One region of the Variovorax trehalosi genome, then DNA from elsewhere that is predicted to be linked to it. Evidence: riboswitches for the same ligand, from Rfam matches in the RefSeq annotation. Region 1 holds a riboswitch; each other region holds the start of a gene.
What was found. Region 1 has a riboswitch for glycine ahead of ACSFA7_RS18670 (D-amino acid dehydrogenase). Riboswitches for the same ligand answer to the same signal wherever they lie in the genome.

Region 1 (9,546 bases):
GCGCCCGAGCGTCACGAACCATGGCGAGAGCTGCGGCGCGTCTTGCGAGCCGGTGGCCAGCCGCGTCATCGGCAGCGTGATGGCGAACATGGCGACGCCGATCACGCCGAGCCACATGCCCAGTGTTTCGTCCTTGATATTGAGCTTCTTCCTCATACGCTCACCATCCACCACGCCGTGAGCACCAGCACCAAGCCCATTGCGCGGTTGAACCACAGGAGGCGCTTGCCCTTGGCGAGCCAGTCGCGCAGCAGCGCGCCGACCAGCGCATAGGCGAAGTTGCTGGTGAAGGCATAGAACAGCATCACCGGCGCGACGATGGCGAAGCGCGAGAGCGCATCGGGCTGGCCGGCGATCCACCCGGCTACCAGCGTGAGCGCGAGAAGCCAGGCCTTGATGTTGACGAACTGCAGCATCACGCCCTGCCCGAAGCCGACGGTGAGCTTGGCGCTGTCGGCCTTGCCCAGCGTGCCGCTGCCACTCAGCTTGTAGGCCAGCCACAGCAGGTAGCCGATGCCCAGCGCCTTGATCGCCAGGCGCAGCGGCGGCACCGCCACCACCAGTGCGCCGAGGCCGGCCGCGCAGATCGCCAGCAGCAGCGTCCAGCCGATCGGCACCGCGACCACGAAGCGCATCGCGCGCGGCAGGCCGCCATTGGCCGCCAGGGCGGTGGAAAGCGTGGTGTTGGGTCCGGGCGAAAAACTCATCGCCGTGGCCAGCACCAGCAGGGCGGTGAATTCTTGCCAGTTCATGACACAGACTCTAAACTTGTGACCATTACAGTTCCAATACAGATGGCCGGACAAACAAGGCATCTGTATTGGTGAAACCATCGACACAGCCTTTCGACACCGCATGCTGACTCGCACCTCCACCCAGTCGTTGACCGGCCAGCTGGCCGACCGCTTGGCCGAGCGCATCCGCACCCGGTTGCTGCCGCCCGGTGCCCGGCTGCCCTCGGTGCGCGAATGTGCGCGGCAGCAGGGCGTGAGCCCGTACACGGTGGTCGCCGCGTATGACCAACTGCTGGCGCAGGGGCTCGTCGAAGCCCGCCGTCAGCGCGGCTTCTACGTGCGCGACTCAGCACAGACCCAGGACGGTCGTACGGCCAAGGCCTCCGACGCCGTCGGCGTGAACGACATGCCGGCGGCGATGGCCGTGCAGATGATGGCCTCGCGTGTACCGGCCGACGCGAGTTCGCTGATCCGCAGCATGTTCCACCGCCCGAGCGACAAGCCGCAGCCCGGCATGGGCGTGTTCCCGCCGGACTGGATGTCGTCCACCTTCATCCCCACGGCCGTGCGGCGCATGACCAGTACAGCGGTGCTGCAGGAACTGTCGCTCCAGTACGGCGAGCCCTCCGGCGACATGAGCCTGCGCCGCAGCCTCTCGCAGAAGCTCGTGGGCATCAACGTGCCGGCCGCACCCGACCAGATCATCACCACCATCGGCGCGACCCATGCGCTGGACATCGTGAGCCGCACGCTGCTGCGCCCGGGCGATCCGGTGATGGTCGAGGAGCCGGGCTGGGCGCTCGAATTCGCGCGGTTGGAGGCGCTGGGCATGCGCATCCTGCCGGTGCCGCGGCGCGCCGACGGGCCCGACCTGGAGGTGATGGCGCAGTACTGCGCGCTGCACAAGCCCAAGCTCTTCGTGAGCGTGAGCGTGCTGCACAACCCGACCGGCTACAGCCTCACGCCCGGGAGCGCGCACCGGGTGCTCAAGCTGGCGAACGAGCACGACTTCCACATCGTCGAGGACGACACCTACAGCCACCTCGCGCCCGAGCACGCCACGCGGCTGAGCGCGCTCGACGGGCTGCAACGCACCGTCTACGTGAGCGGCTTCGCCAAGATCATCGCGCCCAACTGGCGCATCGGCTTCCTGGCCGCGTCGCCCGCGCTGAAGGAGCGGCTGCTGGAGACCAAGCTCCTGGCCACGCTGACCTCGCCCACGCTGTTCGAGCGGGCGTTGTCGTGGTGCATCGACCAGGGCCAGCTGCGCCGGCATGCGGACCGCATACGCATCCGGCTCGACGGCGCGCGCGGGCGGGCGGTGAAGCTCGCGATGTCGCACGGCTGCACCTTCGCCTCGGAGCCGGCGGGGCTCTTCGGCTGGGTCGACACGGGTGTGGATACCGACGCGCTGACCCAGCGCATGCTCGATCAGGGCTACCTGCTGGCGCCGGGCTCGCTGTTCCATGCGCGCCGGCCGCCTAGCACGATGATGCGGATCAATTTCGCGACTTCGCAGGACGCCGCTTTCTGGAAAGTTTTCAGCAAGGTCAGAAGCGAGCTTTGAGGCCGGACGCCGGGGGCTTGGAGTAAGCTGCCAGCACAAGAAAACCCAGCCAGGAGACCTCCCGCATGACCAACGCCAGCCAACCCTTCAACTTCAGCCAGTTCGTCCCTGGATTCGACTTCCTGAAGAACCTGGCCGGAGGCGCCGCAGCGGGCACCGGCGCCGCATCGTCGGTGCCGGGCATCCCGAGCCTGGCGAGCTGGGTAGCGCCCACGCTGAGCGTGGAGGAGGTCGACAAGCGCATCCAGGAACTCAAGACCGTGCAGTACTGGCTCGAGCAGAACGGCCATGCGCTCAAGGCCACGATCCAGGCGCTCGAGGTGCAGAAGATGACGCTCTCGACCCTGCGCGGCATGAACGTGCGGATGGAAGACCTGGCGAGCGTGTTCACCAAGCAGGCTGCGGCCGCTACTGCTGCGCCCGCGCCGTCGCCCTTTGCGGCCGCCGCACCCGCTCCGGAGCCCGAGCCGGTCGAGGAAGAAGACGAAGCCGAGATCGAGGAAGAAGAAGCACCCGCGCCCGGGAAAAAGCCGCGCGGCAAGTCCGCCTCGGGCAAGTCGGCTGCAGCCGAAGGCGTGGTCGATCCGATGCAATGGTGGGGCTCGCTGACTGAGCAGTTCCAGCAGATCGCGAGCACGGCGCTGCAGGACGCGGCGCAGCTCAAGGTGCCTGCCATGGCCCAGCCGCTGGCCGATGCGGTCGGCAAGGTGATGGGCAAGCCGACGGCTGCCGCCAGGAAGCCCGCAGCCAAAACTGCGGCAAAGAAGGCGGCAATGCCCGCAGCGAAGAAAAAGACGTCGACTGCCGCCCGCAAGCGAACCACCGGCCGCCGCTGACGTCCTACACATTCCACTTTTGAAGAGAACGGGTTGGCACGCATCATGAAGTTGTTTCCCACCGGCCATGCCACCCATCCGCAATGGCGCATGGCGGCCGGCCTCGTGCTGGCCCAGTTGCGCGCGCAGATGGCCCTGCCCGACTACGCGTCGTCGCCAACGCTCGGGCTGCTCTACATCACCGACCACTACGCGGCCGAGGCGCAGGAGATCCTCGATCACCTGAGCGCCGAGCTGCCCGAGGTGACCGACTGGTCGGGAACGGTCGGCATCGGCGTTTCGGCCAACAACGCCGAATATTTCGACGAGCCGGGCATGAGCCTCATGCTCTGCGCGCTGCCGAGCGACCAGTACCGCGTGTTTTCGGGCGTGGCGCCGCTGAGCAATTCGGAGATGAGCGGGTTCGAAGCGCACACCGCGCTCGTCCACGCCGACCCCGCGACGCCCGACCTCACCGAGCTGATCGGCGAGATGGCCGGCCGCGTCGACACCGGCTATCTCTTCGGTGGGCTCTCCTCAGGTCGCGGCGGCGCGCTGCAATTCGCGGTGGGCGGCAACGGCAACATCCGCGGCCATGGCGCGGCCGGGGGCGTGTTCTCGGGCGGCCTGTCGGGCGTGGTGTTCGGCGAGGGCGTGCGGCTGGTGTCGCGCGTCACCCAGGGCTGCCAGCCGCTGCGCTCGGGCGTGCGCGAGCGCGAGATCACCGAGGCCGACGGCAACCTCCTGCTCAAGCTCGACGGCGAGCCCGCGCTCGACGTGCTGCTGGCCGACCTGCAGGTCTCGCTCGACCGCCCGCAGGAGGCCATCGACGCGGTGCGCAACACGCTGGTGGGCCTGGCCGACGCGGGCAGCGACGGCGTGCGCCGCACCGGCGACCTGGGCGCCGACGTGCTGGTGCGCCACATCATCGGCCTGGACCCGACGCGCCGCGGCATCGCGATCGCCGACACGGCCGAGGCTGGGATGCGGCTGACTTTCTGCCGCCGCAATGCGCAGGCCGCGCGGGCGGACCTGATGCGCATCTGCGCGGAGATTCGCGAAGAGCTGGAGCCCGAAGAACAGACGCTGGCCACCGCCCGTGCCGTGGCCGCCGGCGAAGCGGAGGCGGCGCCTCACCCCGCGCGCCGCATCGCGGGCGCGGTGTATGTGAGCTGTTCAGGGCGCGGTGGTCCGCACTTCGGCGCGCCCGGCGCCGAGCTGCAGATCGTGCGCCACGCGCTGGGCGATGTGCCGCTGGTCGGCTTCTTCGCCGCGGGCGAAATCGCCCGGCATCACCTGTATGGCTACACCGGCGTTTTGACGGTGTTCACCAGCAAGGATTGACGGGTCGCGATCAGGCTGCTTGCAGCACGCGCGGCTGCGGCGCCAGCATGCCCGTGAACGCGAAATCCACCTCCGGCACAAGCCCGCTCACGATCCGCGCGATCGACTTGCCCGAGCCGCAGGCGTGCGTCCAGCCGAGCGTGCCGTGGCCGGTGTTCAGGTACAGGTTCGGCAGCTTCGTCTTGCCGATCATCGGCACGTTGCTCGGCGTCGCGGGGCGCAGGCCCGTCCAGAACTGGGCCTGCTCGGTGTCGCCGGCGCCGGGGAACAGTTCCTCCACGCGCCGCACGATGGCTTCGCAGCGCACGCGGTTCAGGTCGCGGTCGTAGCCGTTGAGCTCGGCCGTGCCGGCGATGCGGAGGCGATCGCCCGATTCGGACGTGTAGCGCGAGAACACGAGCTTGAACTCGTCGTCGGTCAGCGAGACCTGGTGCGCCTTCGAGGCGTCCTTGACGGGCAGCGTCACCGAGTAGCCCTTGGCCGGATAGATCGGCAGGCGGATGCCCAGCGGCGCCGCATACAGCGGGCTGAGCGAACCCATCGCCAGCACGAAGGCGTCGCCGCGGATGCGCTGGAAGCGGCCTTCGTTGTCGGTCGCCTCGACGTGGTCGATGCTGCCGCCGGCTTCGCGCAGCGCGGTCACCGTGTGGCTCATGAGGAACTTCACGCCGGCCGCGGCCGCGAGGCCGACCAGTTCGCGCGCGAAGCGGTTGGCGTCTCCCGATTCGTCTTCAGCCGTGTAGGTGGCGCCGGCCAGCTGGGGGCGGATGTGGGCGAGGGCGGGCTCGATCTTCACCGCCTCGTCAGCCGAGATCACCAGCCGTTCGCAACCGAGGGCGCGCATCTGCTCGGCGGGCGCGAGGGCGCCGTCGAACTCCTTCTGCGTCGTATAGAAATGCAGGATGCCCTGGGTGCGCTGGTCGTAGCTGAGGCCCGTGTCGCGGCGTAACTGCTGCAGCATGTCGCGGCTGTAGGTGCCCAGGCGCACGATCTGTTCGATGTTGTGCCTCGTGCGCGCCGGCGTGCATTCGCGCAGAAACTGCAGGCCCCAGAGCCACTGGCGCATGTCGGCGCGGATGCGAAAGAGCAGCGGCGCGTCTTCCTTGCCCAGCCACTGCAGAACCTTGAGCGGTGCGCTGGGATTGGCCCACGGTTCGGCGTGGCTCACCGAGATCTGCCCGCCGTTGGCGAAGCTGGTTTCGGCGGCCGGGGTGGCCTGCCGGTCGATCACGGTCACTTCGTGGCCGAGTTGCTGGAGGTAGTAAGCCGAGGTCACGCCGAGCAGGCCGGCGCCAAGAACGATCACGCGCATTGCAAGTACCTTTGAGGTGCAGCGCTTGAATGGCGGGCGTGGTGTGCTATTGATTCAATAGCAAGCAACCGGACGCCCGCCGTCCAAGTTGCCGCTCCCCCTGTCCTCGGTACCTGAGAGATTCACCTGTTGCACTTTTGCAACGGGTTTGCTCCTTCGGTGCATCGCGATCCCTGCGGGTGCGATGGCTCTCCAGACGGCGTTTGATGTGATGCAGTACTGACCCCCTGTTCGGGCCGACCTGAGCGTTTATGGGAGTTTGCGCCTTCGGTAGGGCCACCGGGGTGGCCCGCTCTCCTGCAGTGGGGGCGATTGTAGGTGGGTACCGGCGATGCGCCAACCCCGGGGTTCGGCCCCTTGGGCCGATGGGATAATCATCCGTTCATTCGCCGGACGGCGATCGTTCGACAACAACAGGGGACCTCATGATCCTGGTAACCGGCGGCGCAGGCTTCATTGGCGCCAATTTCGTACTCGACTGGCTCGCACAGAGCGATGAACCGGTCGTGAATCTCGACAAGCTGACCTACGCGGGCAACCTCGAGACGCTCGCGTCCCTCAAGGACAACCCGAAGCACATCTTCGTGCAGGGCGACATCGGCGACAGCGCGCTGCTCGACCGCCTGCTGGCCGAGCACAAGCCGCGTGCCGTGGTCAACTTCGCGGCCGAATCGCACGTCGACCGCTCGATCCACGGCCCCGAAGACTTCGTGCAGACCAATGTGCTGGGCACCTTCCGCCTGCTCGAATCCGTACGCGGTTTCTGGAATGCGCTGCCCGCCGACCAGAAGGCGGCCTTCCGCTTCCTGCACGTGTCGACCGACGAGGTCTACGGCTCGCTTTCCAAGACCGACCCGGCCTTCACCGAAGAGAACAAGTACGAGCCCAACAGCCCCTACTCGGCCAGCAAGGCCGCCAGCGACCACCTCGTGCGCGCCTGGCACCACACCTACGGCCTGCCGGTGGTCACCACCAACTGCTCGAACAACTACGGGCCGTTCCATTTCCCCGAGAAGCTCATTCCCCTGATGATCGTCAACGCCCTGGCCGGCAAGCCGCTGCCCGTGTACGGCGACGGCATGCAGGTGCGCGACTGGCTCTACGTGAAGGACCACTGCAGCGCCATCCGCCGCGTGCTCGAAGCCGGCAAGCTCGGCGAGACCTACAACGTGGGCGGCTGGAACGAGAAGCCCAACATCGAGATCGTCAACACCGTCTGCGCGCTGCTCGACGAGCTGAGCCCCAAGGCCGGCGGCAAGCCGTACAAGGAACAGATCACCTACGTGACCGACCGCCCCGGCCACGACCGCCGCTACGCCATCGACGCGCGCAAGCTCGAGCGCGAACTCGGCTGGAAGCCCGCCGAGACCTTCGACAGCGGCATCCGCAAGACGGTCGAGTGGTATCTCGCGAACGGCGAGTGGGTGCGCAACGTGCAAAGCGGCGCGTACCGCGAGTGGGTCGAGAAGCAATACGACGCCGCACCGGCGAAGGCCTCTGCATGAAGCTGCTGCTGCTGGGCAAGGGCGGACAGGTCGGCTGGGAGCTGCAGCGCAGCCTCGCGCCTCTGGGCGAACTGGTGGCGCTCGATTTCGACAGCACCGACTTCAACGCCGACTTCAGCCGCCCCGAGCAACTGGCCGAGACGGTGCTGAAGGTGCGCCCCGACGTCATCGTCAATGCCGCGGCGCACACCGCGGTCGACAAGGCCGAGAGCGAGCCCGAGTTCGCGCGCAAGCTCAACGCCACCTCGCCCGGCGTGGTGGCCGAGGCCGCGCAGCAGATCGGCGCGCTGATGGTTCACTACTCGACCGACTACGTCTTCGACGGCAGTGGCAGCAAGCCCTGGAAGGAAGACGACGCGACCGGGCCGCTCAGCGTCTATGGCAGCACCAAGCTCGAAGGCGAGCAGCTGGTGGCTCAGCACTGCGCAAAGCACCTGATCTTTCGCACCAGCTGGGTCTATGCGGCACGCGGCGGCAACTTCGCGAAAACGATGCTGCGCATCGCCAAGGAGCGCGACAAGCTCACGGTCATCGACGACCAGTTCGGCGCGCCCACCGGCGCCGAGCTGCTGGCGGACATCACCGCGCATGCGATTCGCGCGACGCTGCAGAACCCGTCCAAAGCCGGGCTCTATCACGCAGTGGCCGGTGGCGTGACCACATGGCATGGCTATGCGCGCTTCGTGATCGAGCAGGCGAAGGCGGCGGGCGTGGAACTCAAGGCCGGCCCCGAAGCGGTCGAGCCTGTGCCGACCACTGCATTCCCGACGCCGGCCACGCGGCCGCACAACTCGCGTCTGGACACGACCAAGCTGCAATCGACCTTCGGCCTCGTGCTGCCCGAGTGGCAGTCCGGTGTCGCCCGCATGTTGCGCGAAACCTTTTGATATCCGCAGAGCAAGAGAGACACGAACACCCCATGACCAAGACGACGCAACGCAAAGGCATCATCCTCGCCGGTGGCTCGGGCACCCGTCTGCATCCCGCGACGCTGGCGCTCAGCAAGCAGCTGCTGCCGGTGTACGACAAGCCGATGATCTATTACCCGCTGAGCACCCTGATGCTCGGCGGCATGCGCGACATCCTGATCATCAGCACGCCGCAGGACACGCCGCGCTTCCAGCAACTGCTGGGCGACGGCAGCCAGTGGGGCATGAACCTGCAGTACGCGGTGCAGCCGAGCCCGGATGGTCTGGCGCAGGCGTTCATCATCGGGGACAAGTTCGTGGGGAATGACCCGAGCGCGCTGGTGCTGGGGGACAACATCTTCTATGGCCATGACTTCGCCCACCTCCTGGCCGATGCGGATGCCAAGACCTCGGGTGCGACGGTGTTCGCCTACCACGTGCACGACCCCGAGCGCTACGGCGTGGTGGCCTTCGATGCCAAGGGCCGGGCGAGCAGCATCGAAGAGAAGCCGCTCAAGCCCAAGAGCAGCTATGCGGTCACGGGCCTCTACTTCTACGACAACCAGGTCGTCGACATCGCCAAGGCCGTGAAGCCCAGCGCGCGCGGCGAACTCGAGATCACCGCGGTCAACCAGGCGTACCTCGACCTCGACCAGCTGAATGTGCAGATCATGCAGCGCGGCTATGCGTGGCTGGACACCGGCACGCACGACAGCCTGCTGGAAGCCGGACAGTTCATTGCAACGCTCGAGCATCGTCAAGGCCTGAAGATCGCCTGCCCCGAAGAAATCGCATGGCGCAATGGTTTCATCTCGACCGAGCAGCTTGAGAAGCTCGCGGCGCCGCTGGAAAAGAGCGGCTACGGCAAGTACCTCAAGCACCTGCTGAACGACGAGGTGCGTTCATGAAGGCCACGCCCACCGCAATCCCCGAAGTGATCGTGATCGAACCCAAGGTGTTCGGCGACGCACGGGGCTTCTTCTTCGAGAGCTTCAACCAGAAGGCCTTCGACGAAGCGATCGGCAAGCATGTCGACTTCGTGCAGGACAACCATTCGCGATCGGCCAAGGGTGTGCTGCGGGGGCTGCACTACCAGATCCAGCAGCCGCAGGGAAAACTCGTGCGGGTGGTGCGTGGTGCGGTGTTCGACGTGGCCGTTGACATCCGCAAGTCGTCGCCGACTTTTGGCAAATGGGTGGGTGTCGAGCTGAACGAAGACAACCACAAGCAGCTCTGGGTGCCGGCCGGATTCGCCCACGGTTTCCTGGTGCTGAGCGAGACCGCGGAATTCCTCTACAAGACCACCGACTACTACGCGCCCGCCCACGAGCGCGCGATTGTCTGGAACGACCCGCAGCTGG
Region 2 (9,546 bases), on a different contig from region 1:
TCAGCCGCTTTTCGAGCAACTCGCGCACCTCGCGATCGAGCGAGCGCACGCTGATCTCCAGCACGCAGGTTTCGGGAATCACGTTGTTCGCCTTGCCGGCATGGATGGCACCGACGGTGACGATCGACATCTCCTGCGGATCGGCGTTGCGCGAGACGATGGTCTGCAGCGCCATCACGATGCTCGACGCTGCCACGATGGGGTCGGCCGTGCGATGCGGCATGGCGCCGTGCCCGCCCACGCCTGTCAGCGTGACGGTGGCGTAGTCCGACGAGGCCATGGCCGCGCCTTCGCGAAACGCGAGACTGCCCTGAGGGCGGCCGGGCATGTTGTGCATGGCGTACACCGCGTCACACGGGTATTTGTCGAACAGGCCATCGTCCATCATCTTCACGGCGCCGCCCATGCCCTCTTCGGCCGGCTGGAAGATCAGGTTGAGCGTGCCCGAGAACTCGCCGTGCTGCGCGAGGTACTTGGCCGCGCCGAGCAGCATCGCGGTGTGACCGTCGTGGCCGCAGGCGTGCATGATGCCGGGCCTTCCGCTGCGGTAGGCCAGGCCGGTTTTCTCTTCGATGGGCAGCGCGTCCATGTCGGCACGGATGCCGATGGCGCGCGTTCCGCCGCCGCGCTTCAGGCGCCCGACCAGACCCGTCACGCCGAGCCCGCGCTCGACTTCGTAGCCCCAGGCCGTGAGACGCTCGGCCACCAGGTCGCTGGTGCCGAACTCTTCGAAGCCAAGCTCGGGGTTCTGGTGGATCTGCTGGCGCACCGTGACGAACTCGGCGGCGTTCTTTCTCATGTACTCAAGGTAGTGCTGTGCGTTCTGCGGCATCGTGTTCTCTGAGGTTGGAGGGGAAGAATTTCTGGGTCGATCAGGGTTGGAGCGCCATCGTGGCGGGCAGCCGCGTCCACGGCAGATCGGCCGGATCGGCAGCCATCGGGCCTGGCGCCTTGGCGACGAGGATGGTGCTGGCAATGGGCGCGAAGTCGGCGCGGAAATGCACCGAACTCTTGTTGACCAGCAGCTTCATCGCTTCGGGCTCGATGCCCAGGTAGCGGAAGAACTCGCGGTCGAGCATCTGGCTCTTGCCGCTGGCCACGGCGATCCGCACGCCGTCGATCTCCAGGCAGGCACTGAGGCCGAGCGACACCGTGCCGCCGCGCGACATCGGACCCTTGCCCTGCACCTGCCCGTCGCTGAGCGCGGTCACGGTGAACAGGCCTTCGACGGGCGCATCGCTGAACTGGCCGCCCCACGTGGGCACCGAGGTGCCGAGCGCGATGCGGATCTGCGCGCCAACGCCGGCTTCATGCGCGGCAGCCGCGGCCGCCGGATCGAACATCAGCCCGAGCGCGACTTTCCCCGGAAAACGCTTGCCCGCGCCTTCGGCCAGCAGCGCACGCAGCATGCCGGTGGTGTTGCTGTCGGCGCCCGCGCCGGGGTTGTCCTGCGTGTCGGCAATGACGACCGGCTGGCTCGCGCCTTCCGCCAGCTCCAACGCCCGTGCCACGGCCACGCGCGGCGCCAGCACGTCGAGCCGCCATTGCGAGCGCGGCTGGTCGATGCGCTCGTACAGCGTGGCCACGGCCGCGCCAGCATCGTCGCCGTAGCCCCACACCACCGGGCCGCACTCGGCAATGTCGGCGGCAGGGAAGCCCGTGGCAAAGCTCAGCACCGCGCCGTGCTTGCCGTCGAGTTCCTTCAGCAGCCCGTACACCGAGGCGGCCGGCTCGATCATGGTCGACTGCACGTTCAACGGCAGCAGGAAGCTGAGCCGCCGCGCATGCAGCGGCTCGCGCGAACCGCGCGCCATGCGGCGCTCCAGCAGCGTTGCTGCGAGCCGGCCCGTGTCGGCCATGTCGATGTGCGGGTAGGTGCGGTAGGTTGCCAGCGCATCGGCCTCGGCCAGCATTTGCGCGGTGATGTTGCCGTGCAGGTCCAGGCTCGCGACGATGGGCACGTCGGGCCCGACCAGCAGGCGAATGCGCGCGATCAGTTCGCCCTCGGGGTCTTCCAGGTGCTCGGTCACGGCCGCACCGTGCAAGTCGAGGTAGACCGCGTCGATGCCGCCATCGGCCAGCGCGGCGGCAAGGTCTTCGGTGATGGCGGCCGAAATGCGCTCGAAGGCGTCTTCGGTCACGTGCGCCGAGGGCGTGGCGCCGGCCCAGGCCGATGGCACCAGCGACCAGCCCTTCTCGCGCGCCGCGTCGATGAAGCCGCCGACGGGAATGTTCCTGCCCGCATAGGCCTCGACGATCGCGGCGCCGCGCCGGTACGGCGGGAAGCTCGCACCCGCGTTGAACGCGGCCCAGTCCGCCTTGCTAGGTGCGAAGGTGTTGGTCTCGTGCTGGAAACCGGCGATGAAGACTTTCATGGATTCCTTCTTGGATGTGACGTGGGAACGAACAAATTTCAGCTGCGCGCAAATGCAAAATCGCGCCCCGGCGCTGCCGCCAGCAGCTTGCGCGTGTAGTCGTGCCGGGGAGCGAAGAACACGTCCTTCACCTCACCACGCTCCACGATCTCGCCCTTGCTCATGACGATCACGCTGTCGCAGATCTGGCTGGCCACGCGCAGGTCGTGGGTGATGAAAAGGATGCCTATCTTCAGGCGCTGCTGGATCTCGTCGAGCAGCCTCAATATCTGCGCCTGCACCGACACGTCGAGCGCCGACACCGCCTCGTCGGCGATCAGCACCTGCGGGTCGCAGGCCAGCGCGCGCGCAATCGAGATGCGCTGGCGCTGCCCGCCCGAGAACTCGCTCGGGTAGCGCCGCAACGCATCGGGCGACAGCCGCACCAGCCGCATCAGCTCTTCGGCGCGCGCCCAGGCCTTGTCGTGCGGCATGCCGAAATTGACCGGCCCTTCGATGATCGACGCACCCACGGTCTGGCGCGGGTTGAGCGAGCGGTACGGGTCCTGGAAGATCACCTGCACCGTGCGCCGGAACGGCGACAGCGCGCGCCCCTTGGCATGCGCGACCGAACGGCCATCGGCAAAGATGTCGCCCGAGGTCGGGTCGATCAGCCGCGCGATGCAGCGCGCCACCGTCGACTTGCCTGAGCCCGATTCGCCGACGATGCCCACGGTTTCGCCGGGCCGCACCGCGAGCGACACGTCGCGCGCCGCCTTCACCGTGCGGCGCTTGCCGGGCCAACTGCCCGTGACATAGGTCTTGCAGATGTTCACGGCGCTGAGCAACGGGTAGGCATCCGCGACCGGCGGGCGCTTGTGCGCGGAAAGCTCGGGCACCGCATCGAGCAGCATCTTCGTGTAGGGCTCGCGCGGCGCAGTGAGCACCGCCATCTTGTCGCCCTTCTCGATCATGGCACCGAGCTGCAGCACCACCACCTCGTCGGCAATCTCGGCCACCACGCCGAAGTCGTGCGTGATGAAGAGCACGGCCATGCCGTTCTCGGTCTGCAGCTCGAGGATGAGCTTGAGGATCTCCGCCTGCGTCGTCACGTCGAGCGCGGTGGTCGGCTCGTCGCAGATCAGCAGCGCGGGCTTGAGGATCAGCGCCATCGCGATCACGATGCGCTGGCGTTGCCCGCCCGAGAGCTGGTGCGGGTACGAGGCAAAGATGCGCTCGGGCTCCGGCAGCCGCACGCGCCCCATGATGGCCAGGATCTTCTGCCGCCGTTCGGCCGCGCCCATGCGCATGTGCTGCGCCAGCATTTCGTCGATCTGCGCGCCGCAGGTCATGACGGGGTTGAGCGCGGTCATCGGCTCCTGGAACACCATCGCCATCGACGGGCCGCGCAACTGCCGCAGGCGTGACGTCGGCGCGGCAAGCAGGTTCTCGCCATGCAACTCGATGGTGCCGCGCACCGGCACGAGGCCCGAGGGCAGCAGCCCCATCACCGCATTGGCAATGACCGACTTGCCCGAGCCCGATTCGCCGAGCAGGCAGACGATCTTGCCGGGCGGCACGTCGAAGGAAACCTTGTCGACCGCATGCGGTCGGTCGCCGCCACGCGGCAATGCGATGGCGAGGTCGCGAACTGAAAGTACGGGGGCCTGCGTCATGGTCATGGTCAGCCTCCGCGCTTGTTGAACTTGGGGTCGAGCGTGTCGCGCAGCCCGTCGCCCAGGATGTTCACGGCCAGCACGGTGAGCGCCAGGAAGATGCCCGGGAACAGCACGTTGTGCGGGTACTGGTTGAACTGCGCGCGGCCCTCCGCCATGATGTTTCCCCAGGTCGCCATGTCCGCCGGCAGGCCCACGCCGAGGAAGGACAGGATGGCCTCCACCAGGATCGCCGAGGCACACACGTAGGTCGCCTGGATGATCAGCGGCGCAATGGCATTGGGCAGGATGTGCCGCGTGAGAATCTTCCAGGTGGGTGTGTCGAGCGCAATGGCCGCCTCCACATACGGCTCTTCGCGCACTGTGAGCACCACCGAGCGCACCAGCCGCGCCACGCGCGGAATCTCGGGCACCGCGATGGCCACCACCACGGTGAGCAGCGTGCCGCCGAACAGCGCCACGAGACTGATCGCGAACAGGATGCCGGGAATGGCCATCACGCCGTCCATCAGCCGCATGATCACGCCGTCGATGCGGCGAAAGTACCCGCCCAGCAGCCCGACGAGCATGCCGAGCGCCACGGCGAGCGCGGCCACCGCGATGCCGACCGTGAGCGACACGCGCGCGCCGTAGAGCGTGCGACTCCAGATGTCGCGCCCGAGGCTGTCCGTGCCCATGACGAACAGATGCTCGAAGGTGTCGCCGGCCAGGCTGTTGAACTCGCCGCGCGTGCCGGGCAGGAGGTTGCCGCTGCCGGGATCGATGGCCGTGGGGTCGATGGTGCCCAGCCACGGCGCCAAGAGCGACATCAGGACCAGGAAGAGCAGCACGCTGCCGCCCACGCGCACCGACCAGTCGGCCAGGATGCGCTTGAGCAGCGAGCGGCGCCTGGGCGGCGCCAGCGGCTCGATGACGATGTCCGCCGCAGCTGTTGCGACCGCAAGCGGAAGGGTTGAATCGGTCATGGTGTCTTCGTTCACTTCGTTCAATAGCGGATGCGCGGATCGAACACCAGGTAGCTCACATCGATCAGCAGATTGATGAGCACGTAGATGACGGAGAAGAACAGCGTGATGCCCTGGATCAACGGAAAGTCGCGCGACAGCACCGCATCGACCGTGAGCTGCCCCAGCCCCGGAATGGCGAACACCGTTTCGGTGACCACCACGCCGCCGATCAGGAGCGCGATGCCGATGCCGATGACCGTGACGATGGGAATCGCCGCGTTGGCGAGCGCGTGGCGCATCAGCAGTCGTGTTTCCGAGATGCCCTTGGCGCGCGCGGTGCGGATGTAGTCCTCGGTCATCGCCTCGGCCACGGCCGCGCGCGTGACGCGCGCGATCAGCGCCACGTAGATGATCGACAGCGTGATCGACGGCAGGATCAGGTGCTTGATCCACAACAAAGGCCCCTGGCTCAGCCGCTGGTAGCCCTGCACCGGGAGCCACTGCAGGTGCAGCGCGAATATCCAGATGAGCACGTAGCCGATCACGAAGGCCGGTATGGAAAAGCCCATGACCGAGAAGCCCATGAGCATGCGGTCGAGCCAGCCGCCGTGGCGCCACGCGGCGATCACGCCGAGCGGCACCGCGATGAGGATGGTCGCCACCAGCGTCACCGCCGCGAGCGACACGGTGGCCTCGATGCGCTGGCCGATCAGCTCCACCACCGTTTTCTTCATGAAGTACGACTCGCCCAGGTTGCCCTGCAGCAGTTGCACGCTCCAGTGGAAGAACTGCACCGGCAGCGACTGGTTGAGCCCCAGTTGCTCGCGCACCCGGGCGATGTTCTCGCTGGTGCCGCTGTCGCCCACGATGGCGGCAGCCGGGTCGCCGGGCGCGAGCCGCAGCATCAGGAACACGATCAGCGCGACGATGACGAGCACCGGAACGGTCGAGAGAATGCGACGTGCAAGAAAGAGCAGCATGGGTGACTCCCTGATTCCAGCTGTCTCAGTTCTTCTTCAGGTTCCAGAACACGCCGACCGGCGAGCGCACCACGCCGCTCACCACGCCCTTGCGGTAGGCCGTGAGCGGCTTGTATTCGCCGATGGGCGCATAGATGCCGGTGTCGTACACGCGCTGCTGGATGGCCGTGGCCAGTTCCTTGCGCTTCGGTTCGTCGGCGCTCGCGAGGAAGTCGGACTTGAGTTGTTCCAGCTTGTCGTCGGTGGCCCAGCCGAACCAACCCTTCTCGCCATTGCCGGTCAGCGGCGCGAAGAACATCGGGTTCATGTTGTCGGCAATGCCCCAGCCGGTGATGAAGAGGTTCCAGCCGCCCTTGTCGACCGGGTCTTTCTTGGCGCGGCGCGTGACCAGCGTGGGCCAGTCCATCGACTGCATGTCGACGTTGAAGCCGGCCTGTTTGAGCAGTTGCGCCATCACCGGCGGAAACTTGTTGAGCACCGCGAAGTCGGCCGGGTACATCAGCACCACGGGCTTGCCGTCGTAGCCTGCCTCCTTGAGCAGCGCCTTGGCTTTCTCGAACTGCGGCTTGCCGGTGAAGTAGCCGGTCTTGTCGGACGCGAAGGCCGAGCCGCAGGGGTAGATGGAGGCGCAGCTGTTGTACAGTTCCTTGTGCACCAACTGGGCGCGCATCAGCGCCTCCTGGTTGATGGCCATGAAGGCGGCCTGCGCGATCTTCGGGTTGTCGAAGGGCGGAATCAGGTGGTTCAGGTGCAGCGCGAACGAGCCCTTCGAGACGGGGCTGTCGAGCGTGACGGCGGGGTTGTTCTTGAGCGCGGTGTACTGCTCGGAGGGCACCCACTCGATCATGTCGACCTCGCCGTTGGCCAGCGCATTGGCTTGCGTCTGCGCGTCCTTCAGCACGATCCACTCCATGCGGTCGACGTACACGTTCTTGCCCCCGGCCGTGCCGGAAGGCGCCTCGGTGCGCGGCACGTACTTGGTGTTCTTCAGGTAGACGATCTTTTCGCCGGGGCGGTATTCGTCCTTCTTGAAGATGTAGGGGCCAGAGCCGGTGGCGTCGTCGATCTGCTTGTCGGCCGGCGTGGCGGCCACGCGCGCCGGCATGATGAAAGGCGGGTTCGACGAAGGCTTGCTCAGCGCATCGAGCACCATGCCGAAGGGCTCCTTGAAGACCAGCCTGAAGCTGTTGGCGTCGACGGTCTCGGCCTTGTCGAGCGCGGTGAACATCTTCTGGCCCAGGCCGTCGCGCTGGCCCCATCGCTTGAGGGAGGCGAGCACGTCGTCCGAGGTGACGGGCTTGCCGTCATGGAAGGCAAGGCCCTTGCGCAGCGTGAAGTTCCAGGTCTTGCCGTCGGCGCTGGTCGTGTATTTGTCGACCATCTGCGGCAGCACCTTGCCCCGCTCGTCCACGCCGAAGAGCGTGTCATAGACCATGTAGCCGTGGTTGCGCGTGACGAAGGCGGTGGTCCAGATCGGGTCGAGGATCTTCAGGTCGGACTGCGGCACCAGGCGCAGCACCTTGCCCGCATCCTGCGCAAGGCTCGATGCCGCAGCGGCCGCGAACACCGCGCCTGCGAGGATGGTTTTCATCAGGTTTCTCTTGGACAGCATGTCGGTTCTCCGGTTGAAAAAAGAAAGAAGGAATGCAAGGCTTCGGCCACGCGCATGCACTGCCATGGCAAAGCCGATGACCGTGGTGCACGAGGCGTTCGAAATGGAAGTCATGACAACAAGGCTCCAGAAGCGAACAAGGGCAGCCCGCGCCGTAGCGCGAGTGCCCTTGCTGTCCTTTGGCCTGAGAGATTCACCATGCGCGCCCATCGCGCATGGCTTGCCCCTTCGGCGGCTGCCCTCGGAACCTCTACCGGCTCCGGGCAACGCTCTCCAGCGTTAGTAAATATCCAGTCTTGGGACCTGAGCGTTCTGGGCTATCGCCTTCGGTAATGCACTAACTCGAAGCATCGAGCCGGCATTTCTCCTGGATGACTTTCCTTCAAGCAGATTACGTGCCACTCGGCCACGCATTCGATGAGGTAAAACCTCGCCTCGTGAACAATGCACCCTCGCCCCTACCCGTCCTCCGTCTTCAGGACATCGGCTTCGCCTACCCCGACCAGCCCGCGATTGCCGCCGGCTGGAACGCCTCCATCGGCCCCGGCGTCACCCTGCTGTACGGCGACACCGGCGCCGGCAAGTCGGCGCTGCTCCAGGTGATCGCGGGCGTGCTGCCGGCGACCAAAGGCCAATTGACGGTCGGAGGCACGAGCCTCCACGCCTCGCCCGAGGGCTACCGCCGCAACGTGTTCTTCGTCGACCCGGCCACCGACCGCTTCGACCAGGTCACCGCGCGAGCCTGCACCGCAACCCTCCGCGAAAGCGACGCCGACTTCGACGAAGACCTCTGGCAGGCCCTGGTAGAGGGCTTTTCGCTGCCCCCGCACCTCGACAAGCCGATGTACATGCTCTCCACGGGTTCGAAGCGCAAGGTGTGGCTGGCCGTCGCCCTCGCCTCGGGCCGCCCGCTGGTGCTGCTGGACGAGCCGACCGCGGCGCTGGACGCCGGCTCGGTGCGCTGCCTCTGGAGCGCACTGGCCGACCTGGCAGGCCAGCCGGGCCGTGCCCTCCTCGTCGCCAGCGCCGCGCGGATCGACGAGGTTCCGCTGGCCGCCACGATCGAGCTGCCCCTCCATTGACAGAGCCTTGCGCGGGGAGATAACCCCGCCGGCTGTCCGGGCGGGTCGCCGCCCGGCGACAATCGCGGATTCCGGCGGTCAGATCCCGCCGGAGTCTTCGGCGGGAGTTCCCGCCACCCCGACCCCCTCAGCTTTACGGAAGCAAGCGCATGAGCACGAAGCAACCCACCATCGTCTACACCCTGACCGACGAGGCGCCCCTCCTGGCGACCTACGCGTTCCTCCCCATCGTGCGCGCCTTCACGGCCCCGGCCGGCATCGACGTCACCACGAGCGACATCTCGGTGGCCGCCCGCGTCCTGGGCGAATTCCCCGAATTCCTGAGCGACGCGCAGAAGGTGCCCGACAACCTGGCCGAACTGGGCAAGCTCACGCTCAAGCCCGAAGCCAACATCATCAAGCTGCCCAACATCAGCGCCTCGGTGTCCCAGCTCAAGTCGGCCATCAAGGAGCTGCAGGACAAGGGCTACAAGATCCCCGATTACCCCGAGAACCCGACCACCGACGAGGACAAGGACATCCGCGCGCGCTACAACAAGTGCACCGGCAGCGCGGTGAACCCGGTGCTGCGCGAGGGCAACTCCGACCGCCGCGCGCCCAACGCGGTGAAGGAATACGCCCGCAAGAACCCGCACAGCATGGCCGACTGGAGCCAGGCCTCGCGCTCGCACGTCTCGCACATGCACGGCGGCGACTTCTATCACGGCGAAAAGTCCATGACCCTGGACCGCGCGCGCAACGTCAAGATGGAACTCTTGACCAAGAGCGGCAAGACCGTCGTGCTCAAGTCCAAGGTCGCGCTGCTCGACCGCGAAGTCATCGACTCCATGTTCATGAGCAAGAAGGCACTCCTGGCCTTCTATGAAAAGGAAATCGAGGACGCGCACAAGACCGG
Region 3 (9,546 bases), on a different contig from region 1:
GGTGTGGGTGGCCAGGTCGTCGAAGCGCGGCATCGCGGTGCCGGCGGGAACGAACAGCGCCCACAGGGTTTCGATGTCGGCGCGCGTCGTGGTCTCGTCCAGCGAGATGCCCAGGTGCTGCTGCAGCCGCTGGCGCAGGTTGACGCCGCCGGCCTGCGCGCGCTCGATGATCGCGGCGGTGTCGTCGCCGGTGCGGATCGTGAGCGAGTCGAATGCGGTGGTGTTGACCGGCTCGCGGCCCATCTGCGACAGGCCCTTCGAGAGGATCGCCGTGAGCGCCGCCACGCGCTGCGCGATGCGCGTGAGCCCGTCGGGCCCGTGGTACACGGCGTACATGCTGGCCACGACGGCCGGCAGCACCTGCGCGGTACAGATGTTGGAGGTGGCCTTCTCGCGGCGGATGTGCTGCTCGCGCGTTTGCAGCGCGAGGCGGTAGGCGGGTTGGCCGTGGCTGTCGACGCTCACGCCGACGAGGCGGCCCGGCAGCGAGCGCTTGAACGAATCGCGGCAGGCCAGGTACGCGGCGTGCGGGCCGCCGTTGCACAGCGGCATGCCGAAGCGCTGCGTGGTGCCGCAGACGATGTCGGCATCCCATTCGCCGGGGGGCGCGAGCAGCGTCAGCGCGAGCAGGTCGGCCGCCACGCAGAAGGCGGCGTCGCATTGGTGGGCGTGGCCCGCGAGCGGACGCAGGTCGTGCACATGGCCGGTGGTGGCGGGGTACTGCGCGAGCACGCCGAAGAATTCGCCGCTCACCATGAGGTGCGGCAACGTCTCGGAGGCGGTGCTCACCTTGACCTCGATGCCCAGCGGCGCGGCGCGCGTCTTGATGACCTCGATGGTCTGCGGATGGCAGTCGCCCGAGACCAGGAACACGTTGCTCTTGCTTTTCACGCTGCGCTTGGCGAGCGTCATCGCCTCGGCCGCGGCCGTGGCTTCGTCCAGCATCGACGCGTTGGCGATGGCCATGCCCGTGAGGTCGCACACCATCGTCTGGAAGTTGAGGAGCGCCTCCATGCGGCCCTGCGAAATCTCGGCCTGGTAGGGCGTGTAGGCGGTGTACCAGGCGGGGTTCTCCAGCACGTTGCGCAAGATCACGCCCGGCGTGTGCGTGCCGTAGTAGCCCTGGCCGATGAAGCTCTTAAACACCTTGTTCTTCGACGCCATCGCCTTCAGCTCGGCCAGCGCCTCGGCCTCGGTCACCGGTGCGGGCAGGCGCATCGGCTTCGCACGGCGGATGGCCGCGGGCACGATGCCGTCGATGAGCTCCGCCCGCGTTTCCGAGCCGATCACCGGCAGCATGCGTGCCTCGTCCGCCGCATCGATGCCGATGTGGCGGGCGAGGAATTCTTCGGCGTTCTCTAGTTCTTGCAAAGAGGGAAGGGCGGGAATCGGCATGGCGGTGAAGGCTTGAGGAGAAGAAGGAAAGGCGGGGGAACGCGGTGGATCAGGATTCGGCTGCGAACTTGTCGTAAGAAGCGGCGTCGAGCAAGGCGTCGAACTGCGCGGGCTCGCTCAGCTTGACCTTGAAGAACCAGCCGCTGGCCAGCGGGTCGCTGTTGGCGAGCGACGGGTCGGCGCGCAGCGCTTCGTTCACTTCGGTGATCTCGCCCGAGACGGGCATGAACACATCGGCCGCGGCCTTCACCGATTCGACGACACCGGCGACTTCGCCCTGCGCGAAGGTCTTGCCGACTTCGGGCAGGTCGACGAACACGACGTCGCCCAGCGCGTCCTGCGCGTGCACGGTGATGCCGACGGTGGCAGCGCCGCCTTCGGCCGAGACCCACTCATGGTCCTTGGTGTACTTGATGCTCATGGGAAAACTCCTCGTGGAAAAAATTGAATAAGTGGCAGAGCCTAGCCGCGGTAGTAGCGGGTCGGCACAAAGGGCATGGTCGAGACTTCCATCGGCACCGGCTTGCCGCGCACGATGGCCTGCACGCGCGTGCCGGGCTCGGAGAACGCGGTGGCCACGTAGCCCATCGCGACGCAACGGTCGGCACTCGGGCCGAGCAGGCCGCTGGTGACGATGCCGATGTCCTGGCCTTCGAAGGATTGCAGCACCGTGCCGTCGCGCACCGGAATGCGTTCCAGCGCGACGAGGCCGACGCGCTTGCGCTTGAGGGTGTCGTGGTCGGTGTGGCCGGCCGCGCCTGCGGTGGTGGCAGCGAGCTGGGCGAGGATCTTTGCCGCGCCCGGGAAACCGCCTTCGCGCGCACCGCCCGCACGGCGCACCTTCTGCATCGCCCAGTTGAGCGAGGCTTCGACGGGCGTGGTGGTGGTGTCGATGTCGTTGCCGTAGAGGCAGAGGCCCGCTTCCAGCCGCAGCGAGTTGCGCGCGCCCAGGCCGATGGGCTTGACCTCGGGCTGCGCCAGCAGCAGGCGGGCGAGGGCGTCGGCATCCTTGCCGGCCACGGAGATTTCGAAGCCGTCCTCACCCGTGTAGCCGCTGCGCGTGACGAAGGCCGGGATGCCGCCGATCTGCACCGCACCGCCCGTCATGAACACGAAGCGCTCGATGCCGGGCGAAAGGCGCGCCAGCGTGGCTGCGGCCTGCGGGCCCTGCAGCGCGAGCAGCGCGTGGTCGGGCAGGGGCTGCACCTCGCAGCGCGTGCCGATCTTCTGCTGGATGTGCGCGATGTCCGCCGCCTTGCAGGCGCCGTTCACGATCACGAAGATCGAGCCGTGGCCCTCGTTGAAGAACATCAGGTCGTCCAGGATGCCGCCCTCGTCGTTCAGCAGCAGGCCGTAGCGCTGCTTGCCGGCGGGCAGGTCGATCACGTCGACGGGCATCAGGGTTTCGAAGGCGGCGGCGGCGTCGGGGCCGACCAGGCGCAGCTGGCCCATGTGGGAAATATCGAAAAGGCCGGCCGCATCGCGCGTGTGCTTGTGCTCGGCCATCAAACCGGAGGGGTACTGCACGGGCATCGAATAGCCGGCGAAGGGCACCATGCGGGCACCGAGCTCCACGTGGAGGTCGTACAGCGGTGTCTTGAGAAGTTGGGCGTCGGAAGCGGGAGAAGTCACCGGAGGCACTCCAAAGGGGCAGTCGAAATCCATGGCTGCAACGCCACGGGCCACCCCTGCTGTCCGCTTTACCTGAGAGATTCGCCCCACGATCGGGGTTTGCTCCTTCGGTGGGCCGGTGCAATGCAAGCATGCAACGGCCTCTCTCCAGCAAGGAAACGCCGGTGTGAACCGGCGCCTTGTCAGTCCTTTTGCCTGAGCGTTCGGGGATCCCCTGCGCCTTCGGCGGCCCCGTCGCGCGGGGCTCTCTCCTGACCCTGCCGAGTGTAGTGGACGAATCGCCCGACGTCGGAGCTCAAGACGTTTGCGCGGGATTTCGGTGTCATCAGTGCGGTGCGGCAAAACCGCACCAAGGCTTGGACAAATCCGTCTGGTGAGCCTCTTCTTTTGGCACTAGCATATTGGGCACATCAACACATCCCCAAAGGAACGCAAAGAATGACAGATGCCAGAAATATGAGCTTCGCGGATATCCAGAAGCGCATCCAGGAAATGGACGATGAACGGGCCCAACTGGAACTGGCATTGCAGGCCAAGCGCGGAGAAGAATTGAAGGTGCTGGCCGATGCCTATGCGAAGAAACTCGAAGCAGCCGGCTTCAGCATTGCGGAGGGCAAATCCGCGCTCGACCCCTACGACAAATCGGAAGCAAAACGTACGCGTTCACCCAATGGCAGTCGTGTATCGGAAGCCAAGGCCTATGTGAAGGGCACCGTCTACAAGGATCCCAATTCCAGCGCGACCTGGACAGGCGGAACAAAAGGCCGGCAACCACCGTGGCTCATCGCCGCGCTCGAAGGCGCGCCGGACAAGAGCAAGGCCTACGAAAAGCTCGCGGCAGGTGGCGACCACGTTAATAACGGCTGATGGCATTCAATGCCAAGTTTTGCAGCCATCACGCCGGCGATCATTGCCGGCGACGTCGACGCAGTTCATCATTTTTTCAAACATGATCTGAATGGAAATGCAAAAGCCGTGGACATATGTGGAGATACCTTGCTGCATATTGCTGCCCGCCACAACAAGACCACGGAAGTTCGTGCGATAGAGGTTTTGCTGATTGCTCATTGCCGGGTTGAGTTCAGCACGCCAAACAGGAGTGGAATTTGCGCCCGGGATATGCCGGATCAAATGAACGAGGCCAATGTCTCGAACAATGACCGATATCGCGAGATATTCAACGACCGTCTGGAATGGGTCATGGTGGACGATGGTCCGCCCGAGAAAGTAGAAATCAAATCCAGAAAAATCTGACCGAATCTTCACGGTGTCCGGGAGATGCCAGATCGTCAGAAGTGGAAGCGCAGATGCAGCGTCAATGCACCACTTCCGCCGGCGGCAGCAGCCGCTCGATGCGCTCGCGCAGCGATTCGGCCCGCTCGGCGCCGGCCGTCTTCTCGATTTCGCTGAGCATCAGCGCAGCAATGGTCAGCATCGCCTCGCGGTCGCGGGCTTCGCGCAGGGCGTCGCGCATCTGCAGGGCGAACTTCGGGTCGCGCCGCACGAACATGCGCTCGCAGATGTCGAACAGGAACATCCGCGTGGTGGCCAGCGAGCGCTTGCCGTCGAAGTTGTCGGCCGTGGTCGTGAGCTGGATCGGGTTGGCCGCGGGCACCGGCTCGGGCGGGGCGCTCGCCGTGGGCGGCTGCGCCGATGGGGCCGCGGCGGGCGCCGCGACAGGCGCGGCCGGCCGCGCGTCCTGCAGATACCCCTTGCTCACCAGCGCCAGGATCGCCTGCTCCGCCTCGATGCGGTTCGCGAACAGCGGGCTGAAATCGGTCAGCGAGCGTCGGCCGTCGGCCATCAGCAGCAGGGCGCGTTCACGCTGGCTGAGCGTGCGCTGCCCTCCCTGGAGTTCGTCGCGTGCCTTGTCGGTCTTGGTGGGAAACATGGCGGCCACAGCTTTCGGAGATCGAAGGCTGCAGCATCGTTGCAAGCGGTGACATCTTCATGAACCTGTTTGCCTTACAGGGGAAATCACCGCCGCCGGCCCGGCGGACGCTCGAATCCTCAGGCGCCGGTGCTTTCCTTGCGGATCAGCCACTTGTCGCCCACGCGCTGCAGTTCCAGCGTCTTGCGGTCGGTGCTCTTGAGCTTGTCTGCGACGTAGACCTGCTTGAAGCGCGCACTGGCGGTCTGGCCGTTGACGCTGATGACGAGGTCGTCGACCGTCACGCTGATCTTCGACTTGTTCGAAATGCGGGTGCGGCGCTCGGCTTCCCAGTGCTTCTTGTCCTGCTTCTTGGCCGGCGTGAAGTCGGGGGCGTAGGCCGCGAGGTAGCGATCCACGTCGCGAGCCGACCAAGCGTCGGCCCAGGCGCGCACGGCGGTTTCGACTTCGGCGATGCCCGCGCTGGGCGCCTGCGCGGGGGCGGCCGCTGGTGCCGGGGTTGCCGCAGCAGCCGCCGATGCGGCAGGTGCCGGTGGTTTTGCGGCCGGGGTGGCGGGCGTGGCAGCCAGCGCGGCCGTGGACAGCAGTCCTGCGGCGAGCAGGCAGGTGGCGAGTCGGTTCATGGTGCGGTTCCCTCGGATGTTGGTTTGTTGGCGTGGCGCCGATTCTGGCAGCGAACCGTTGCACAAACACCGGCCCCGCTACTTGAACCCCAGCGCCCGCGGCAGCCAGGTGCTCAGCGCAGGCACGAAGGTCAGGATCATCAGCACTGCGCCGTGCGCCCACAGGAACGGCACCAGCTCCTTCACCAGCGCCGACATCGGCACCTTCGACACGTTGCAAGTCACGAACAAGAGCCCACCCACCGGCGGCGTGATCATGCCGAGCGTGAGGTTGAAGATCACGATCATCGCGAAGTGCACCGGGTCCACGCCCAGCTTGATCGCCACCGGCGCGAGGATCGGCGCCAGCACCATCACGCCCGGCAGCGGCTCGATGAAGATGCCGAACAAGAGCAGGAACACGTTGACGATGATCAGGAACATCCACGGCGAGAGGTTCATGCTGATGAGCCACTCGGCCATCTGCTGCGGAATGCCCTCGATGGTCAGCACCCACGCGAACGAGGCCGACAGGCCGATGATGATCAGCACCGAGGCCGAGAGCAGGGCCGAGCGCGAGAGGATGTCGGGCAGCATCTTCCACTCGAGCGTGCGGTAGACGAACTTGCCGCACACCAGCGCATAGAACACCGCCACCACCGAGGCTTCGGTCGGCGTGAACCAGCCGGCGCGCATGCCGCCCAGGATGACCACCGGCAAGAGGATGGCGGGAATCGCCTTCCAGGTCGTGATGAGAATCTCGCGCAGCGGCGGCGTCTGACCGTCGCCCTTGTAGTTGCGCTTTTTCGAGACGTAGAAGTTCACCACGCACATCGCCACCGCGATCAGGATGCCCGGCAGGATGCCGGCCGCGAACAGCGTGCCCACCGACACGCTCTCGTCCTGCAGCGCATAGATGATCATGATGATCGAGGGCGGAATGATCGGCCCCACGATCGCGGTGGAAGCCGTGAGCGCCGCCGCGTACGAGCGGTCGTAGCCGGCCTTGTCCATCATCTTGATGAGCATCGACCCCGGCCCCGCCGCATCGGCCAGCGCCGAGCCCGAGATGCCCGAGAAGAAGGTGAGCGACACCACGTTGGTGTAGCCCAGGCCCCCGCGCCGGTGGCCGACGAACTGGCCCGCGAAGCGCAGCAGCACCTCGGTGAGCGAGCCGCCGCTCATGAGCTCGGCCGCGAGGATGAAGAACGGCACGGCCATCAACGGAAAGCTGTCGATGCCGGTGAAGGTTTCCTTCAGCAACACCATCAGCGGATAGTTCTCCGCAAGGATGAGCGTGGTGACGGTGGAGAGCCCGAGCGCAAAGGCCACGGGCACGCCGATGGCCAGGAAAATGCAGGCCGAGACGATGAGAACGATGCTGGCATCCATGGTCGTTCTCCTTACAGCGACGCCGAGGCGTTGGCGTCGAAGTGGGCGTCGGAGGCGAACTCGCGGTTCATCACGTAGCCTCGCACCACCAGCAGCCAGTGCACGATCAGCAGCACGCCGCCGAACAGCATCGCGCTGTAGATGTAGGCGAACGGAATCTGCGTGACGGCCGTGAGCTGGAACATCGTGCGCTGCATGTAGAGCCACCCGTACCAGACCATGAAGCCGAAGAAGGCGAACAGCAGTGCGGCGACGAAGGCGCGCACCGCGATGGCGCCCGCGCGCGGCAATGCGTCCTGCAGGTTCTCGACCGCGATGTGGCCGCCGTAGCGCAGCACCGGACCGGCGCCCAGGAAGGTGAGCCAGATCATCATGTGGCGCGAGACCTCTTCGGCCCACTCAAGCGAGTTGCTCGTGGTGTAGCGCATGACGACGTTGGTGAAGATGATGACCGACATGGCGGCCAGCAGAAGAATCAGCGCCCAGCGGTTGGCGGCAAGGAAGTAGCGCTCGAAGGCTTGCACGTTGTTGTTCTCGATCTCGGTCTCGGGGTCTTGGAAAAAGCGAAGCGCCCGGCGCACTGAAGCGGGCCGGGCGCGGTCGTCACAGGAAGCGGGCGCGCAGGCTTACTGGACGTCCGTGATCTTCTTGATGTTGTCGGCGCCGAACTCCTTGGCGTAGCCCGCATAAGCCGGCTTCAGCGCTTCGCGGAAGGCGGCACCGTCGACGGTCTTGGTGACCTTCATGCCGTCCTTCTCGAGCTGGGCGATGCCGTTGTTCTCGTCGTCGTTGACCTTCTTGCGCTGGGCCACGGCAGCCTTCTTGGCGGCATCGACGAAGACCTTCTTGTCGGCATCCGAGAGCTTGTTCCACACCTTCGGCGAGAGCAGCAGCAGCGCGGGCGAATACACGTGTCCCGTGAGCGACAGGTGCTTCTGCACCTGCGAGAACTTGGACGCCAGGATCACCGGAATCGGGTTCTCCTGCCCGTCGACCGTGCCCTGCTGCAGTGCGCCGAAGAGTTCGGGGAAGGCCATCGGCGTCGGCAGGATGCCGAAGGTGCGGTAGCCGTCCATGTGCACCTTGTTCTCCATGGTGCGCATCTTCAGGCCCGCCGCATCGCTGGGCTTGACGATGTCGCGCTTGCTGTTCGTCATGTGGCGAAAGCCGTTCTCCGTCCAGGCCAGCGCGATGATGCCCTTGCTCGGGAACTTGGTGAGGATGTCCTGGCCGATGGGGCCGTCCATCACCTTGCGTGCGTGGTCGTAGTCGCGAAAGAGGAAGGGGATGTCGACGATCTTGACTTCGGGCACGAAGTTGCCCACCGGGCCGGTCGAGGTGTTCACCAGGTCCTGCGTGCCCAGCTGGATCGCCTCGATCTGCTCGCGCTCGCCGCCCAGGGCCGAGTTGGCGAAGTGCTGGCACTTGAAGCGGCCTTGCGTGCCTTTCTCGACCTCGTCGCAGAACACCGTGGAACCCACGCCGTAGTGCGACTCCTTGGAGGTCGCGTAGCCGATCTTCAGCACCGTCGGTTGTTGGGCGAGGGCGGATGTGCCCAGGGCGAGCGAAAGGCAGGCGGCGGCGATGTGGCCGAGTTTCATGGTGTCTCCGGGGGGAATAGGGTCGGGGTCAGGAATGCGTCAGGCGCATTCGACTATGCCGCAACCGGGGGCTTTGCCGTGTCGGGAGTTTCACGGACGCCACCCGTGAAAACGCCCTCATCGGCCTCACCAGAGCTTGGCGCAGCTTCCGCTCAACACCACGTCGGCACTCGGGGTTGCAGGCGTCGCCGTGCGCTCGCGCGTGACGACGAGACGCGACACCTTCGACAGCAGTTTCTCGGAGGTGTCGGGCAGGGCCGACACCTGGGTTCCGCTGGCCGGAACCGTTCCCATGGCGAAAGGCGCCCCGTCGGCGGGTAAAGCCCACAAGACCAGTCGCTCATCGCTGGCCAACGCAGGTGAGAGGGGGGCGGCACCCAGCACCTTGAGCGTGAGCGTCTTGCCATGCCGCAGCGAACTCACGAGCAGCCGGCCCTGGCCCTGCGCATCGGTCAGCACGCCCACATAGCTTTGCGGCAGCCGTTCGCCCGAGCGCATCGCGAGCTGGTCGCTCGTGATGAAGAGGCCGGGTGCAGAAAGGATCAGCGCGCTCGCGGCGATCACCCCGGCCGCGATGCCGCCAAGCCCGAAGCCCGCGGGACGAAGCCATGCCGGCCAGCGCGAAGTGGATGCCTTGTGTTCTGCAGCCGGCCGTGTGCGCGCCTCGATCACGCGCCACAGATCGGCCGAGGGCCGGCGCGCCGGCACCGACAGGGCCAGCTTGCCCAACCGCTGCTCCCACTGCACCACAAGCGCGCGCACGTCGACGCGGTCGCGCTGCAGGCGTTCGAAGCGCCGCCGCGCACCACCTTCGAGCGTGCCGAGCACATAGGCCGATGCGAGCGCATCGAGCAGCTTGGTGTCGGTGTATCTCATGGCGTGACTCCTTGCGCGCTCAGGCAGGCGCGCAGCTTGTCGAGGCCGCGGCGTATCCACGCCTTCACCGAGCCCAGCGGCGCATTCATCTGCGCGGCCACCTCGGTGTGCGACAGGCCCTGGTAGTAGGCGAGCGCGAGGCTCTGGCGAAAGCTGC

Region 2: linked by a shared signal. The riboswitch ahead of ACSFA7_RS23740 (ABC transporter substrate-binding protein) and the one ahead of ACSFA7_RS18670 (D-amino acid dehydrogenase) in region 1 are both predicted to bind glycine.
Region 3: linked by a shared signal. The riboswitch ahead of gcvT (glycine cleavage system aminomethyltransferase GcvT) and the one ahead of ACSFA7_RS18670 (D-amino acid dehydrogenase) in region 1 are both predicted to bind glycine.

What each region holds. Positions count from the first base shown of each region.
Region 1 covers NZ_JBPJZG010000004.1:679,531-689,076, forward strand. The annotation lists gene ACSFA7_RS18645 (DMT family transporter) at 1-156, opposite strand, end outside; gene ACSFA7_RS18650 (LysE family translocator) at 153-752, opposite strand; gene ACSFA7_RS18655 (aminotransferase-like domain-containing protein) at 856-2,301, shown strand; gene ACSFA7_RS18660 (PhaM family polyhydroxyalkanoate granule multifunctional regulatory protein) at 2,367-3,137, shown strand; gene ACSFA7_RS18665 (FIST signal transduction protein) at 3,183-4,460, shown strand; gene ACSFA7_RS18670 (D-amino acid dehydrogenase) at 4,471-5,772, opposite strand; glycine riboswitch at 5,863-5,978, opposite strand; glycine riboswitch at 5,990-6,082, opposite strand; gene rfbB (dTDP-glucose 4,6-dehydratase) at 6,198-7,277, shown strand; gene rfbD (dTDP-4-dehydrorhamnose reductase) at 7,274-8,164, shown strand; gene rfbA (glucose-1-phosphate thymidylyltransferase RfbA) at 8,197-9,093, shown strand; gene rfbC (dTDP-4-dehydrorhamnose 3,5-epimerase) at 9,090-9,546, shown strand, end outside.
Region 2 covers NZ_JBPJZG010000006.1:375,187-384,732, forward strand. The annotation lists gene ACSFA7_RS23715 (M20 aminoacylase family protein) at 1-832, opposite strand, end outside; gene ACSFA7_RS23720 (M81 family metallopeptidase) at 873-2,375, opposite strand; gene ACSFA7_RS23725 (ABC transporter ATP-binding protein) at 2,414-4,036, opposite strand; gene ACSFA7_RS23730 (ABC transporter permease) at 4,039-4,995, opposite strand; gene ACSFA7_RS23735 (ABC transporter permease) at 5,016-5,957, opposite strand; gene ACSFA7_RS23740 (ABC transporter substrate-binding protein) at 5,983-7,569, opposite strand; glycine riboswitch at 7,732-7,856, opposite strand; gene ACSFA7_RS23745 (ABC transporter ATP-binding protein) at 8,007-8,651, shown strand; gene ACSFA7_RS23750 (NADP-dependent isocitrate dehydrogenase) at 8,801-9,546, shown strand, end outside.
Region 3 covers NZ_JBPJZG010000001.1:594,274-603,819, forward strand. The annotation lists gene gcvP (aminomethyl-transferring glycine dehydrogenase) at 1-1,395, opposite strand, end outside; gene gcvH (glycine cleavage system protein GcvH) at 1,445-1,816, opposite strand; gene gcvT (glycine cleavage system aminomethyltransferase GcvT) at 1,858-3,027, opposite strand; glycine riboswitch at 3,077-3,188, opposite strand; glycine riboswitch at 3,209-3,283, opposite strand; gene ACSFA7_RS02805 (hypothetical protein) at 3,466-3,894, shown strand; gene ACSFA7_RS02810 (ankyrin repeat domain-containing protein) at 3,904-4,281, shown strand; gene ACSFA7_RS02815 (hypothetical protein) at 4,343-4,918, opposite strand; gene ACSFA7_RS02820 (YybH family protein) at 5,038-5,541, opposite strand; gene ACSFA7_RS02825 (TRAP transporter large permease) at 5,620-6,912, opposite strand; gene ACSFA7_RS02830 (TRAP transporter small permease) at 6,924-7,436, opposite strand; gene ACSFA7_RS02835 (TRAP transporter substrate-binding protein) at 7,539-8,513, opposite strand; gene ACSFA7_RS02840 (anti-sigma factor) at 8,640-9,389, opposite strand; gene ACSFA7_RS02845 (RNA polymerase sigma factor) at 9,386-9,546, opposite strand, start outside.